Regions from separate parts of the Robertmurraya sp. GLU-23 genome, predicted to be linked through region 2. Evidence: riboswitches for the same ligand, from Rfam matches in the RefSeq annotation. Region 2 holds a riboswitch; each other region holds the start of a gene.
The links. Region 2 has a riboswitch for glycine ahead of gcvT (glycine cleavage system aminomethyltransferase GcvT). Riboswitches for the same ligand answer to the same signal wherever they lie in the genome.

Region 1 (4,826 bases), on a different contig from region 2:
TGACAGCTGATACAGGAGGTCCATCAATAATGACAATATTTCCTTTTTCATTCAATTGCTCTACTAGGTACTCGACAGCTAATCTCCCCGCTTGAACATTATCTGACATCACAACTGAGTCGATACCGCCTTCTGCAAAACCGTCAAGAGCGACAACTGGAATTCCAGCTGCTTTTGCTTGACTAACTGCACCTGCAATCCCAGCCGAATCAAATGGACTTAGCAAAATGAGATCCACTTTCTTTGTAATAAAGTCTTCAATTTGAGCCGTTTGCTTTGCCAGATCATGATCTGCACTCACTGTAATGACTTCAGCATCATACTTAGCAGCAACTTCTTCAGCCCCTTTGGACATGGCTACGAAGAATGGATTCCCTAAAGTTGGAACGGTCAACCCGATCTTAAGTTGTTTTTCTTTATCATCAGTATTATTTTCATCCGTAGCATTGGTAGAAGAGCTCTCTCCACTGCTACAAGCATTTAATAAAGTTAAGAGTAATACGAATAATATAATGTGAAATTTCTTCATAATTTTCATGGTATCAAAACCTCCAAATAATAATTTCCTAGAATAATAGTCATTTTTTAAAATACTTGAAAAAAAGTCTGTTTTGCCATACCATAAAAATGAGTTCTAAAATTCTATATAATTTTAGGCATACTCAAATAGAGGTATGATTTAGGGGTTTTTTCCATTTGGTCGTGGGTCCCCCTGAATCGTACTTTTTTCTTGCTTTTTTTTGTTACAGGAAAATAGAAATTCAGTATCTAGTAGATTTTCCTCTATTATGTATAAGCCTCACCTCCCAAAATAGAGCGCTTTCATAAATCGTTTACATTCATTCATAAACGTGGATGTTTTTGCTCGTTTATGCTCATTTTTGATTATATGTTCTTTTTTACCATTTTTCAATAACAATTTTCAGAAAAGTCAAAATCGACATGGTCTTTTTTTACTTTTCACAAATTTTAATTGACTGAATTATTATTTATTGATAATATCTAACTTAATTCAATACAGCCGCCATGATGGTAGTGGATCAAACTATTACCGGAGCAGCTTCTGGAGAGACCGTATGTATACGGCGCCGAAGGATTCACAATCTCAGGCAAAAGGACAGAAGAGAATGTTTGCATAATAATATTTTGCACACTCTTCTTACCCGAGATTGGAGATACTCCAATCTTTTTTTTTATTTCAAAAAAATAATGAGGTGGAACGAATGGAAAGAAGACGTGCAGTGGTAAGTGTGATTGGAAAGGACAAGGTTGGCATTATATCAAAAGTGACATCTATTCTCGCTGAAAATAATATGAATATTTTGGATATCAGCCAAACAATTTTACAAGATTTTTTTACCATGATGATGATTATTGACGTGACTGGAAATGAAAATTTGTCAAAACTCCGTGACCAACTGGATTTAGTTGGAGAGGAAATGGACTTAAAAATAAACATTCAGCTTGAAGAGATTTTTCAAGCAATGCATAGAATTTAGTTAGGTGGTGACTGTATATGACAATTGCAATGGATGAAATCCTTCAAACAATACGAATGGTTCAAATGGAAAACCTTGATATCCGAACAGTAACAATGGGAATCAGTCTCCGTGATTGTGCGGATTCCGATTTCCATAAAATGCAGCAAAATGTATTTCATAAAATAACTACTTATGCTAAGGATTTAACGAAAGTAGCAGAAGAAGCAGAAAAGGAATTTGGGGTTCCGATTATTAATAAGCGTATATCTATTACCCCGATTGCTGAAATCCTAGGAAGTGCAACCGTTGAACAAACCGTGGAGCTTGCAAAAACGCTTGACCTAGCCGCAAAGCAATTAGGTGTAGATTTTATCGGAGGATTCTCTGCACTTGTTCACAAAGGATTTTCTAAAGGTGATGAGACCCTACTTAAAGCCTTGCCAGAAGCCCTTAGTGTAACAGAGCGAGTTTGCTCCTCTGTTTCAGTGGCCACCACTCGCACAGGTATCAATATGGATGCGGTTAAGCAATTAGGATATGTTATCAAAGAAGCAGCCGAGCGGACAAAGGATCAAAATGGAATTGCTTGTGCTAAGCTCGTCGTATTTTGTAATCCGGTTGAAGATAATCCATTTATGGCAGGAGCTTTTCATGGAGCTGGAGAAGGCGAAGCTGTTATAAATGTTGGTGTTAGCGGCCCTGGTGTCGTATTAAACGCGTTAAAAAAACACCCTCAAGCTGACCTTGGAGAAGTATCTGATATTATCAAAAAAACAGCGTTCAAGATTACACGTGCAGGTGAGCTTATCGGTAGAGTGGTAGCCAAGCGGCTTGGCATTCCGTTTGGAATTATGGATCTCTCTTTGGCTCCTACCAACGCCATTAATGATAGTGTGGCAGAAATTTTAGAGGAAATTGGTCTTGAGCGCGTGGGTACTCATGGAACGATCGCAGCCTTGGCCCTTATGAATGATGCAGTGAAAAAAGGTGGAGCCATGGCCAGTTCATATGTTGGTGGATTAAGCGGTGCTTTTATCCCCGTCAGCGAAGATAATGGAATGATTCGTGGAATTATAGACGGTGCTTTAAGCTTATCAAAGCTTGAAGCAATGACATGCGTCTGTTCAGTTGGACTTGATATGATTGCCATAACTGGAGATGTTACCCCTGCTACCCTATCCGCAATGATTGCAGATGAAGCTGCCATCGGAATGATTAACAAAAAAACAACAGCAGTAAGGGTTATCCCTGTGCCTGGAAAACAAGAAGGGGAAATGGTTGAATTTGGAGGACTTCTTGGGAGAGCACCGGTTATGGGTGTAAATCCATTCAGCTCACAAAAAATGATCAATCGCGGCGGAAGAATTCCCGCACCCCTACAAGCACTGATTAATTAAATTTTTTAGAGTAAAGAAAAACTGTGTTAACCAAAATTGGTACACAGTTTTTTCTTTCACTTTTCTACAACTAGTTTTCCATCCTGCTCTGAAACAGATAAGAATACTGGTCGTTCATTTGGGGATCGATTGGGTGAATGAATGGCTAATTTTAATTCATCATTAAAAGTTTTAAATAGCATCGCATGACCGCCATCTTCGTCTAATAAAGCTTCCTTCTCCTGAACCCACGGCCCACGGATATCACCAGATTCTGATATAGCCATTCCAACCGCATACCCTTTAGGACTTCTACTTGACCATAGCATTTGTAACCGTCCTTTTTGATCTTGATACAGAAAAGGTCCGTCTGTGATATATTCCGTCTCCCCTCTCACCGGGACTGCCCAGTTTGCACTTGACGCTTTGAATAAAAAATATGGCTCGCCTACTGTCGATTGAAAATCAAGTGATAAGCGTTGGGCACAGATTTCTCCATCTTGAACCTGAATCCATTCGTGGCAAAAAATGATCCATGGTTTTTCGTTACTATCTATAAATAACGTCCCATCAAGACATTCCCAATGACTGGGAGTAATCGGATGTTCTGAAAGAGGTGAAAACGGACCTAATGGATGTTCTGAAGCTAGGATTTGAGTACCGCGACATTTTCCTTCCCCTTTAAAGCTAGCAAACATATAATACTGATCATGATAAAAATAAACCTCAGGTGCCCAGTATTGCTGATTAGCCCAAAAGTATGCGTCCGGTCGGAAAACGGGAAATGGACCTTCCCAGTTTACTAAGTCTCTGCTTTTATAGGCATCAAATCCTGTCGCCTGTCCTTCCCAAACATTTGCATCTGTTGTTCCATACAAATAATAGCTTTTTGAATCATGGTCGGTAAGGATAAAAGGATCACGAATCCTTATCTCATCTTTTGATAGCATATTTCCCTCCTATTTTTCTTGAAATCACAGTTAAGGTTTAGAATCCCCTTTTCCTTAACCATTTTTCACAAAGCTTTGGCCAAACTTTTACTTCTGGATGATCCTCCGCTAACCCTAATCCATGTGGACCACTTTCAAATACATGTAGTTCAAGAGGAACGGAATTTCTCCTTAACCCTTTTGCATAGAGGAAGCTGTTCTCCACGTCTACTGATGCATCATCAGCTGTATGCCAAAGGAATGCTGGCGGTGTATGTTCATTAATATGTAACTCATTCGATAACAGATAAATCAGTTTTTCACTTGGGTTTTCACCTAAAATATTTAGCTTACTTCCCGCATGAGTCGATTCTCCCATTGTGATCACCGGATAACAAAGAACCGTGGCATCAGGCCGACAGCTAATCCGTTCTATAGGGTCTTCGGCCACTGGATTTCCTAAGTCAAAATGTGTTCCTGCGGTGGATGCCAAATGTCCTCCGGCAGAAAATCCTAATATCCCTACCCGGTTTGGATCGATCCTCCAATTAGTAGAATGGTATCTTACCATTCGAATCGCCCTTTGAGCATCATGAAGTGGAAGTGGATGTTTATGAGGGGCGACACGATAATTAAGAACAATGGCAGAAATACCTATTGAATTGAGCCAATTAGCAACAGGATAAGCCTCATGGCTTGCTCGATGAGAGTAGCCTCCTCCCGGTGCTATAATCATGACTGGATGGGAGCCTTCCCCGTCTAATAAAAACAGTTCTATATTAGGAGAATCATCTCTATCATCATCTTTGATGTTTGTTGATTTCCATAGTAGTACTTGTTTTGAAACATCTTTCTCCATTACATTCCCTTCTCTCTGAATGGTTTAGGCAAGTCATTAAAAAACGGGTCTCAATAAACTGAGAGCCCGGATTTTACTGTCCTTGTAGTAGTAATTTTGATTTTTGTTCTATTTTCTCAAAGGCCATGGTTGCAGGTTTCATGATAAATAGAGCGAGCAGATTTCCGCTATAAAGGATACA
Region 2 (4,826 bases):
CCTGTAAAAGCTGTTGGTTCACTTCTTTCACAGGCTTATTTAGTACAACAACAAATTCGTTAAAACATGGTCCATTAAAGGCAATTGTGAATCCTTTATTATCAAATGCTTTCTTTGCATAGTGAGCTCTTTGGATATTGCTCACAGCCATTTCTTTGACGCCTTTTTTCCCTAAAGCCGTCATAGCGACAGAAGCAGCTAGAGCATTCAATGCTTGGTTTGAGCAAATATTAGATGTTGCCTTGTCACGTCGGATATGTTGTTCTCTTGCTTGAAGCGTTAAAACAAACCCTCTTCTTCCTTGATCATCTTTTGTTTGACCAACAAGACGACCAGGAATTTTACGAACCAACTTATTCGTTACAGCAAAATAACCGCAATGTGGTCCACCGAATGATGTTGGAATTCCAAACGGTTGCGCATCTCCCGCTACAATATCAGCACCAAAGGCTCCAGGAGGTGTTATTGCACCAAGGGACAAAGGATTGCTTGATACTACAAACATTGCTTTGTTAGCATGTATGATTTCCTCGAGTTCTTTCATCGGCTCGATTCTTCCAAAGAAGTTTGGATATTGAACGATAACGGCTGCAATATCATCACCCATTTCGCTCTTTAAAGCATCTAAATCAGTCACACCATCTTTGTATGGAATCTCTACGACTTCTACGTATTGTCCTTTAGCATACGTCTTGACTACATCCTTTGTTTCTGGATGTACCGTACTAGAGAGAAGCACCTTTTTACGTTTCGTATGACCAGAGCTTAGCATCGCTGCTTCTGCCAAAGCGGTCCCTCCGTCGTACATAGAAGAGTTTGCAACGTCCATACCTGTTAATTCACAAATCATTGTTTGAAATTCAAAGATTGCCTGTAACTCACCTTGTGAGATTTCTGGTTGATATGGTGTATACGCTGTGTAAAATTCTGAACGCGAAAGAACATGATCAACAATAACCGGCATGTAGTGATCATACACACCTGCCCCTAAAAAGGAAGTATGTGAGCGTAAGTCGGCATTTTTAGCAGCCAAAGTTGTTAATTCTTTTAATAAGGCTGTCTCCGATTTAGCTTTTTTAATCTTATATTCTCCCTTAAACTGAACACTTTCTGGAATATCGTTAAAAAGCTCCTGAACATCGGAAATTCCGATTTCTTCTAGCATGGCTTTTTTATCGGTTTCTGTCATTGGTAAGTAGCGATGCTTCATGACGTTTGTTCCTCCCCTTATTTCTTTTCCCTTTTATAAAATGGTGTTGGTACCACTTTTACCTTCAAGCGTTTCCCACGAATCTCAATGGTTAGCTCCGACTCTCTAGTTATGACTGCTGAATCCACTAACGCTAAACCAATGTTTCTTTTCAACGTAGGTGATTGTGTTCCAGTCGTTACTTCTCCTACAAGTTGTTCACCCACATACACCGGATATCCATGTCTTGGGATTCCTCGGTCAATCATTTCAATTCCTATTAGTTTCCGAGGAACTCCAGCTTCCTTTTGTTGCTTTAAAGCTTGCTTCCCAATAAAATCTTCTTCCTTATTTACTTTCACAGCGAAACCAATACCCGCTTCTAGTGGAGAAATCGAGGAAGAAAGCTCCTGACCATACAGGGCCAAATTAGCCTCGAAGCGCAGAGTATCACGAGCGCCTAAGCCACAAGGAAGAACACCTTCTTCTTTACCTACCTCAAGAATTTTTTCCCAAAGGTAAGTCGCATCTTCACTATTACAGTACACCTCAAAGCCATCTTCTCCGGTATACCCTGTTCTTGAAACAAGTGCCTCTTTTCCTCCAATGGATACTTTCTCTTGAAATTTAAAATATCCAATTGTCGAAAGATCCACTGTTTCAACTAGTTTCTGAAGAACCTGTTCGGCAAGCGGGCCTTGAAGAGCTAACTGGCCCATTTGTTCAGAGAGATTCAAAACCGTTACATCCCCTTCAACATGATCGTTTAACCATGTGAAATCTTTTTCGATATTCGAAGCATTTACAACAAGCAAATAATGATCTTCATTCAATTTATAGATTAGAAGATCATCGACCGTACCACCATTCTCGTAGCACATAGCAGTATATTGCGCACCACCAATTTGCAGCTTTGATACATCATTGGTCATCATTTTTTGAAGGAAGGCCAAACTGTCTGTCCCTTTCACTTCAACTTCTCCCATATGAGAAACATCGAACAAACCTGCCTTCGTTCTTACAGCCTCATGTTCTTCTTTAATGCTTGAAAATTGGACAGGCAGTTCCCATCCTCCAAAGTCAATGGTTTTCCCACCATACTTCTGATATACATCAAAAAGCGGTGTTCTTTTAAGTTGCGCCACTATTATTTCCCCCTTATAAAATCATAAAAAAAAGGACAGAGACCCCCCTCTTTACTTAAGAAAGGTCTCTGTCCTGGCACCTGAAAGTTTACCGTTTGGCTGTCCCCTTTGGTGGCTTCAAATGAATGAAGCGCTCTCCAGAGTTGCGTCAAACAAGAGTTCTTTTGCCTGAGAGATTCACAAATTTTTTGTTTGCTCCTTCGGCGCTACTTTGTAGTAGTCTCTCCCCTTGTTCTCATTCGCATTATAAAAATTCCCAATTTGGATAATACTAAGCTGTACTTATAGAACATTCATCAAAATAAATTATAATGTGACAAATTTCAAAACTTTTAAGATATTAACATCCTACCATTTCGAAACCCATACGGCAATATATTTATCGATCAAAAAGGGAGTTGTTTTTATGACGGTAGAGATTGAGTTTGATTCCTCTTGGCAGGAGGGACTGGTAGAGAAAATTTCAAATGATGGTCCTTGGGGGAACTTTGAGTTATATAAACTAGCGGTAGAAGTTGAAAAACATACGGTTATTGATAATTTTGAGGGATTACAAGCTCCCAAACATCTTCCTCAATTAACACCGCTTCCCCATCAGTTAGAAGTGGCCAAGCAAGTAGTTGAAAACATGAACGGAAAAGCTATCCTTGCAGATGAGGTAGGTCTAGGGAAAACGATTGAAGCAGGACTTATTTTAAAAGAATACATGATCAGAGGTCTTGTAAAAAAAGTCCTCATTCTTGTACCCGCCTCCCTTGTCACCCAATGGTCATATGAGTTGACAAGTAAGTTTTATATTCCGGCAGTTTCTCAACGTAAAAGCTATGTGTGGGAACAGTGTGATGTGGTCGTATCTTCTATTGATACAGCGAAACGGGCTCCCCATAGAGAAATCATTCTCTCTCAAGATTATGATCTTATTATTATTGATGAAGCACATAAATTAAAAAACAATAAAACAAAAAACTATGAATTTGTACAAAGCTTAAAGAAAAAATTCTGCTTACTTCTAACAGCAACCCCAATTCAAAATCGAATTGGCGAGATTTTCAACCTTGTCTCACTTTTAAAACCAGGCCATTTAGGAAATGAATCTGTATTTAATGAAAAATATAAAAAAGATTCCCGAGATATCAACGATAATGAACATTTAAAAGAGCTTGTAAATAAAGTGATGATCAGAAATCGTCGAGCAGACACAGGTATTGAATGGACGAAGAGACAAGTTGAAACTATTCCTATTGAGCTTACTAAGGAAGAGCAGGACTTGTATGATTCTGTTACTGAACTACGGTCAGAGGGAGACTGGACAACCACTTCCGCTTTCTCAGTCATGACTCTGCAAAGAGAAGCATGCAGCAGTAGAGAAGCTGTCTTTTTCACATTAAAAAATATGCTTGAAAAGAAGGAAAACCCATCAAAGGAATACCAAGATCAAATCGCATATTTAATCGAGAAGGTAAACGCCGTTCATACAAATTCGAAGGCGGTAAAAGCGCTTGAACTGATTCAAAAGGTAAATGATAAGGTTATTATCTTTACGGAATACCGAGCCACTCAGCTCTACCTTCAATGGTTTTTAAAGCAAAACGGAATCAGCTCTGTTCCCTTCCGTGGAGGATTTAAACGAGGTAAAAAAGATTGGATGAGACAACTTTTTGAAAACAATGTACAGGTCCTTATTGCAACGGAAGCAGGAGGAGAAGGAATCAATTTACAGTTCTGTAATCATATCATTAATTTCGACCTGCCTTGGAATCCTATGAGACTTGAACAACGTATCGGGAGAATTCATCGCCTTGGGCAAGAGAAAGACGTGATGATTTATAACTTCGCCACCAAGGGCACAGTTGAAGAACATGTGCTTAAGCTATTACATGAAAAAATTAATTTATTTGAAAAAGTGATCGGTGATCTTGATGATATTCTTACTCGTTTAGAGTTTGGTAGCTTTGAGGATCATCTTTCAGATATATTCGGAAATTCCACCTCTGAAGGGGAAATGCGAATAAAAATGGACAACCTAGCATCTATGATCCAATTTGCTGAAGAAGTTAAGGAAGGTGATTATCGTGCAGCAACAGGAAATTCATAATTTTTTGGTGAAGTACTTTACTGCTAATCAATGTGAAATACTCGAGAATACCGGCTCATATTTAACTGTGCAATTAACGGTTGAACTAGATAAGGAATTAATGAATCGTCCGTTTTACTGGCATTACTTAGAAAAAACAGGTGGAGTTCCAAACCCTATGAAACTTACGCTTATTACAGATCAAAAAAAGACACCTGACGATATTAAAGGAGAAGTCATACATTTTGGTTCACCAAGACTTCATCAAATATTCAACTCATCTAAAAACCTTGCTGGATACATTCGACTCTATGAAGATCATCAAGCAACCATGGGTCAACAAGTACCATTACGTCCTTGGTTAGGTATGAACGTAAAAATCTCCTATCAATGTGACCGTAAAAGAGATGTCTTTCGA
Region 3 (4,826 bases), on a different contig from region 2:
TTGGGTATGTCCCGTATGTGGGGAAGATACAGATCAATTTGCAGAGGTAGAGGAATAAGAATGGATCGCAGCTAAATTTTAGCTGTGATCTTTTTTCATACTAGTGATTTAAAACACAAATATATCAAATGACGTATGATATATTTTTAGAAATAAAAAAATTAGGTGATGCTTATGAAGGAAGCTAACTGTAGTCATAATAAAATGCTGGTACCTTGTACGAAAAAGGTACCAATCTTTGGGGCTTTATCAGAAGAAGAAATCTTAAAAGTCGCCAAAATGGCCAAGCATACACGGTTCAAAAAGGGACAGTTGCTTTTACAAGAAGGAGAGAAATCTGATCGATTATTTATTGTGAACAAAGGGCAAGTCAAAGTGTCAAAGTTCACCATTGATGGAAAAGAACAGATTTTATATATATTAACAAGCGGCGAGTTTTTTGGAGAGTTACACCTTTTTAATAATGAAGAAGTGAATAATTTTAGCGTTTATGCCATTTCAGACACGGAGATTTGTGTCATTACAAAAGATGATATTGACATAATCATGGAAGCAAATCCGGAAATCTCTATAAAATTATTAAAAGCTTTGACAAAGAGATTAGCACATACAGAAACGCTCGTGCAAAACTTAGCAACCAAGGATCCTGAAGTGAGGATTGCCCATATGATTCTAGAATTTTGTCAAAAGTTTGGAACAAAGAAAAGTGACGGAATTCTTATAGAACTCCCGATAACAAGAGAAGAAGTGGCAAGCTATGTAGGGGTAACACGAGAAACAATTAGTCGTAAATTTAGTAAGTTCGAGAGTCTGGGTTTAATTTCTCAACAAGGAAATAAAAAACTATTAGTAAAAGACAATCTAACCTTCAGAGAATATATACAATAATTACAAAGGCGCAAAAAGGCCATCCCCCATTTCTTTGAAAATATCATACAACTGTTAATCTTTTAAAAAAATGCACCTTAGAGGCATTTTTAATTTTTTTAAGGTTTTCTTAAGGTTTTTCTTTAATAATTACTGAAGTTTGAGTGAAGTAATTAGGAGAAGGTGTATTATGAAATCTAGGTGGTCGGTTTGGTTAGAAAGAACAGATATTTACCGTTGGTTATTTGGTGCAACGGTTATCCTTTATTTTTTTAGTGGTGACTATATAAATAATCGAGATATTTTCATGTTATTTACTTTAATTATACTCTGTCTTTCCTCATTTTCATTTCGAAAAGTGTGGATACAAGTTTTCACTAGTGGGATTATTTCATTTATAGGGGCTTACCATGTACCCGATTTCAATATTCAGTTAACTATTCTTCAATGGATTTGGTACTTTGTCATGGCCACGTTTATCATGATTCTTATTGAAAAATATATCGCTGAAAAGAGAAATATGATTGATCTTATCACTTCTTTAGCCAATACATTAGATTCGAGAGATAAATATACAGCTTTCCATTCGAATAATGTTGCGAATTATTCAAAAGCGATCGCGGAAGAGTTAAAACTTAAGCAAACCGTTTGCAAGAATATTTATATCGGTGGATTGCTTCATGATATAGGGAAAATTGGTATTTCAGAAAATGTACTTAATAAATCTTCAAAATTAACCACGGACGAATTTATACATATTAAAGAGCATCCGTCTATTGGTTATGAACTCGTGAAACATATTAAACCGTTTGAGAAGAGTGGGGTATTAAATATGATTTTATACCATCATGAACGCTATGACGGTAAGGGATATCCAAATGGGTTAAAGGGAGAGGAAATCCCATTAGAAGCCCGTATTATGGCAGTTGCAGATGCATTTGATGCAATGACCTCACATCGTGTGTATCGTGAAGCACGGAGGTTAGAATATACGTTACATGAGCTGCAAAAAGAAAGAGGAAAACAATTTGATCCTGTTGTAGTAGATGCCTTTTTAAAAAGGATTGGGAGAACAAATATGAGTCTATATCCAAGCAAACAATCAGAAGGATCACCTTTTCAAAAAGTAGGTTCATAATGAAGTTTGATCATCATATCACAAAAATATTCTTGACCAACTAAAAGAATACTGATAAAATTACAAATTATTGTACGATAATAGCTTAGGAGTTTGTTGAAAAACAAATCTAGGCTATAAATTAAATATATAAGCAAGCTATGAATGTTATGGGTCAAACTATAACAGGAGCGGCTTCTGGAGAGATCGCGTACTGCGACGCCGAAGGGTTCACAATCTCAGGCAAAAGGACAGAAGAGTATAGATACTATTTGGTATGAATGTAAGTTCTATTTGTCATTTAACCATGTGTATTTGTTATTCTGACGTTTTTAGAGATTGGGGGAACCCCAGTCTCTTTTTTTATGGCTATTATTCTTACAATAATGATTAGAGAGAAAACGGAGGAATTTCAAGTGGCACAGCATGAGTTAAAAAGGGAACTGAAAAATCGTCATGTACAGTTAATCGCAATTGGCGGAACGATTGGTACTGGCTTATTTTTAGGTTCAGGAAAAGCAATTTCATTAGCAGGTCCCTCTATCATCTTAGCTTATTTAATTGTGGGGATAGCAACCTTTTTTGTTATGAGAGCATTAGGGGAGCTGTTGTTATCAAATGCAGGTTATCAATCGTTTACTGATTTTGCGGTAGATTATATCGGACCGTGGGCAGGCTTTGTAACAGGGTGGACGTACTGGTTCTGCTGGATAATGACGGCTATGGCCGATGTTATTGCAGTTGGAATGTATGTGCAGTATTGGTTTGATATCCCACAATGGGTACCAGCATTCATCTGTTTAATTATTTTATTAGGGTTGAATCTATTAACAGTAAAGCTTTTTGGAGAATTAGAATTTTGGTTTGCCATTATTAAAGTTGTAACCATTCTGGCTTTAATAGTTATTGGGGTTGTTTTACTAGTTATTGGATTTAAAACAGAGGCAGGAACGGTTTCTGTACAAAATTTATGGCAACACGGAGGATTTTTCCCGAATGGAATTAGCGGCTTTTTGTTTTCTTTCCAAATGGTCGTATTTGCTTTTGTTGGAGTAGAGTTGGTTGGTGTATCAGCTGCAGAAACAGCTGATCCAAAGAAAAATATTCCTTCAGCCATTAACAAAATTCCTTTAAGAATTCTGTTCTTTTATGTGGGTGCATTAATTGTTCTGCTTAGTATAAATCCATGGAATCAGTTGAATGCAGATACAAGTCCCTTTGTTAAGACCTTTACTTTAGTAGGTATTCCCGTTGCGGCCGGAATTATTAACTTTGTTGTATTAACTTCTGCTGCATCTGCGAGTAATAGTGGATTATTCTCTACAAGCCGTATTATGTATAACTTAGGGCGTCAAAACGGTGGAACGGGTATGCTTGCAAAATTAAACAAAAATGCAGTTCCAAGTAATGCATTACTTATTTCAACGGTCATTGTTTCTATAGGAACTTTACTTAGTAAATTGATCCCCGAGCAAGCCTTTGGAATTGTGACGACCATTAGTGCGATTTGTTTCATTTGGGTGTGGAGCATTATATTAATCTCTCATATTAGATATAAAAAAACTCGTCCAGATTTACACCAAAAATCAATATTCAAAGCTCCTCTAACACCATTTATTAACTATGTCGTACTAACTCTTTTTGCGTTTATTTTACTAGTGATGCTTATTTCAGAATCTACTCGTTCAGCATTAATGTTGACCCCATTATGGTTTGTTCTATTATTTGTTTTGTATTTCTTTAAAAGTAAGAGATCGGTGTAATAGTAAGACACTTTGTCGATAGACAAGGTGTTTTTTATTTTTATTCAACTGTTTACAACATAAAAAACTGAAGCTTAGGTGATTTTAATAATAAAACTGCCAAATAGGAGAAATACATGCAAAGCCTAGTGAAGATATTACTACCAAGACAATTATTTCTATTACTAATCCTATCAACTGGTTTGCTTAACCATGTCTTACTCATTCCGAATTTATTGACAGCTGCCGGGAGGGATAGTTGGTTAAGTGTGATTGTTGCGTACCCGATAGCCATGAGTTTCCTTTGGTTAATTTACTACATCGTAAAAAATAGCCCAAATGAGGGGTTTTTTCATATGGTCCGACACCGATTTGGACCCATTTTTTATTATTTATTACTAGCTCCTGTTTTTTTATTTTTACTTATTAGCTCGTATGTAACCTTTAGAGACTTGATGATCTGGTTAAGTGCCTATTTTCTAGCTGAAGCACCTATCATGATGATCAATATCGTACTAATTATTGTATGCTGCATCGTTACACTATCTGGTATAAAAACCATGGCTATAGCAAGTGGATTATTGTTACCTATTGTGGTAATGCTAGGATTCTTTATTGCATTTACCAATACGAGCTTTAAGGACCCAACCCTTCTATTCCCTGTATTAACAGATGGATATATTCCTTTGTTTAGAGGAACAATCTATGTTCTTGCGGGACTATTAGAACTATATATTGTGGTTTTGTTACAACCTTTCTCACAAGAACCCATTACATTTAAACAACTACTGATATTAATGACCGTATTAACGGGATTGATTTTTGGTCCACTCTCAGCCTCTATTATGGAATTTGGTGTAGTTGAGTCAGTGAACTTTCGCTATCCAGCCTATGAACAGTGGAGAGTATTGAATATTGGTGAATATATAGCAAATCTGGACTTCTTTGCTCTGTACCAATGGTTAAGTGGTGCACTTATAAGAATTGGATTATTTATGTACCTCTTAGGGCATTCTTTATCACGAAAAAGGCGTGAGTATCGACTGAATCCCAAGCTTGTAGGTATGATGTATCTCTTCTTATTAGGAGTTACTTTGATA

Region 1: another riboswitch for glycine. It lies ahead of ACVBAX_RS06455 (ACT domain-containing protein); the one in region 2 lies ahead of gcvT (glycine cleavage system aminomethyltransferase GcvT).
Region 3: another riboswitch for glycine. It lies ahead of ACVBAX_RS12160 (amino acid permease); the one in region 2 lies ahead of gcvT (glycine cleavage system aminomethyltransferase GcvT).

The regions. Positions count from the first base shown of each region.
Region 1 covers NZ_JBRKCV010000002.1:433,363-438,188, reverse strand. Annotated here, with positions in the region: gene ACVBAX_RS06460 (ABC transporter substrate-binding protein) at 1-538, opposite strand, end outside; glycine riboswitch at 1,054-1,131, shown strand; gene ACVBAX_RS06455 (ACT domain-containing protein) at 1,224-1,499, shown strand; gene ACVBAX_RS06450 (DUF711 family protein) at 1,517-2,878, shown strand; gene ACVBAX_RS06445 (glycoside hydrolase family 43 protein) at 2,935-3,807, opposite strand; gene ACVBAX_RS06440 (alpha/beta hydrolase) at 3,845-4,645, opposite strand; gene ACVBAX_RS06435 (YesL family protein) at 4,719-4,826, opposite strand, start outside.
Region 2 covers NZ_JBRKCV010000001.1:336,376-341,201, reverse strand. Annotated here, with positions in the region: gene gcvPA (aminomethyl-transferring glycine dehydrogenase subunit GcvPA) at 1-1,210, opposite strand, end outside; gene gcvT (glycine cleavage system aminomethyltransferase GcvT) at 1,228-2,334, opposite strand; glycine riboswitch at 2,481-2,573, opposite strand; gene ACVBAX_RS01715 (DEAD/DEAH box helicase) at 2,741-4,429, shown strand; gene ACVBAX_RS01710 (YqhG family protein) at 4,407-4,826, shown strand, end outside.
Region 3 covers NZ_JBRKCV010000006.1:123,043-127,868, forward strand. Annotated here, with positions in the region: gene rd (rubredoxin) at 1-58, shown strand, start outside; gene ACVBAX_RS12150 (Crp/Fnr family transcriptional regulator) at 175-888, shown strand; gene ACVBAX_RS12155 (HD-GYP domain-containing protein) at 1,058-2,005, shown strand; glycine riboswitch at 2,173-2,249, shown strand; gene ACVBAX_RS12160 (amino acid permease) at 2,401-3,747, shown strand; gene ACVBAX_RS12165 (GerAB/ArcD/ProY family transporter) at 3,864-4,826, shown strand, end outside.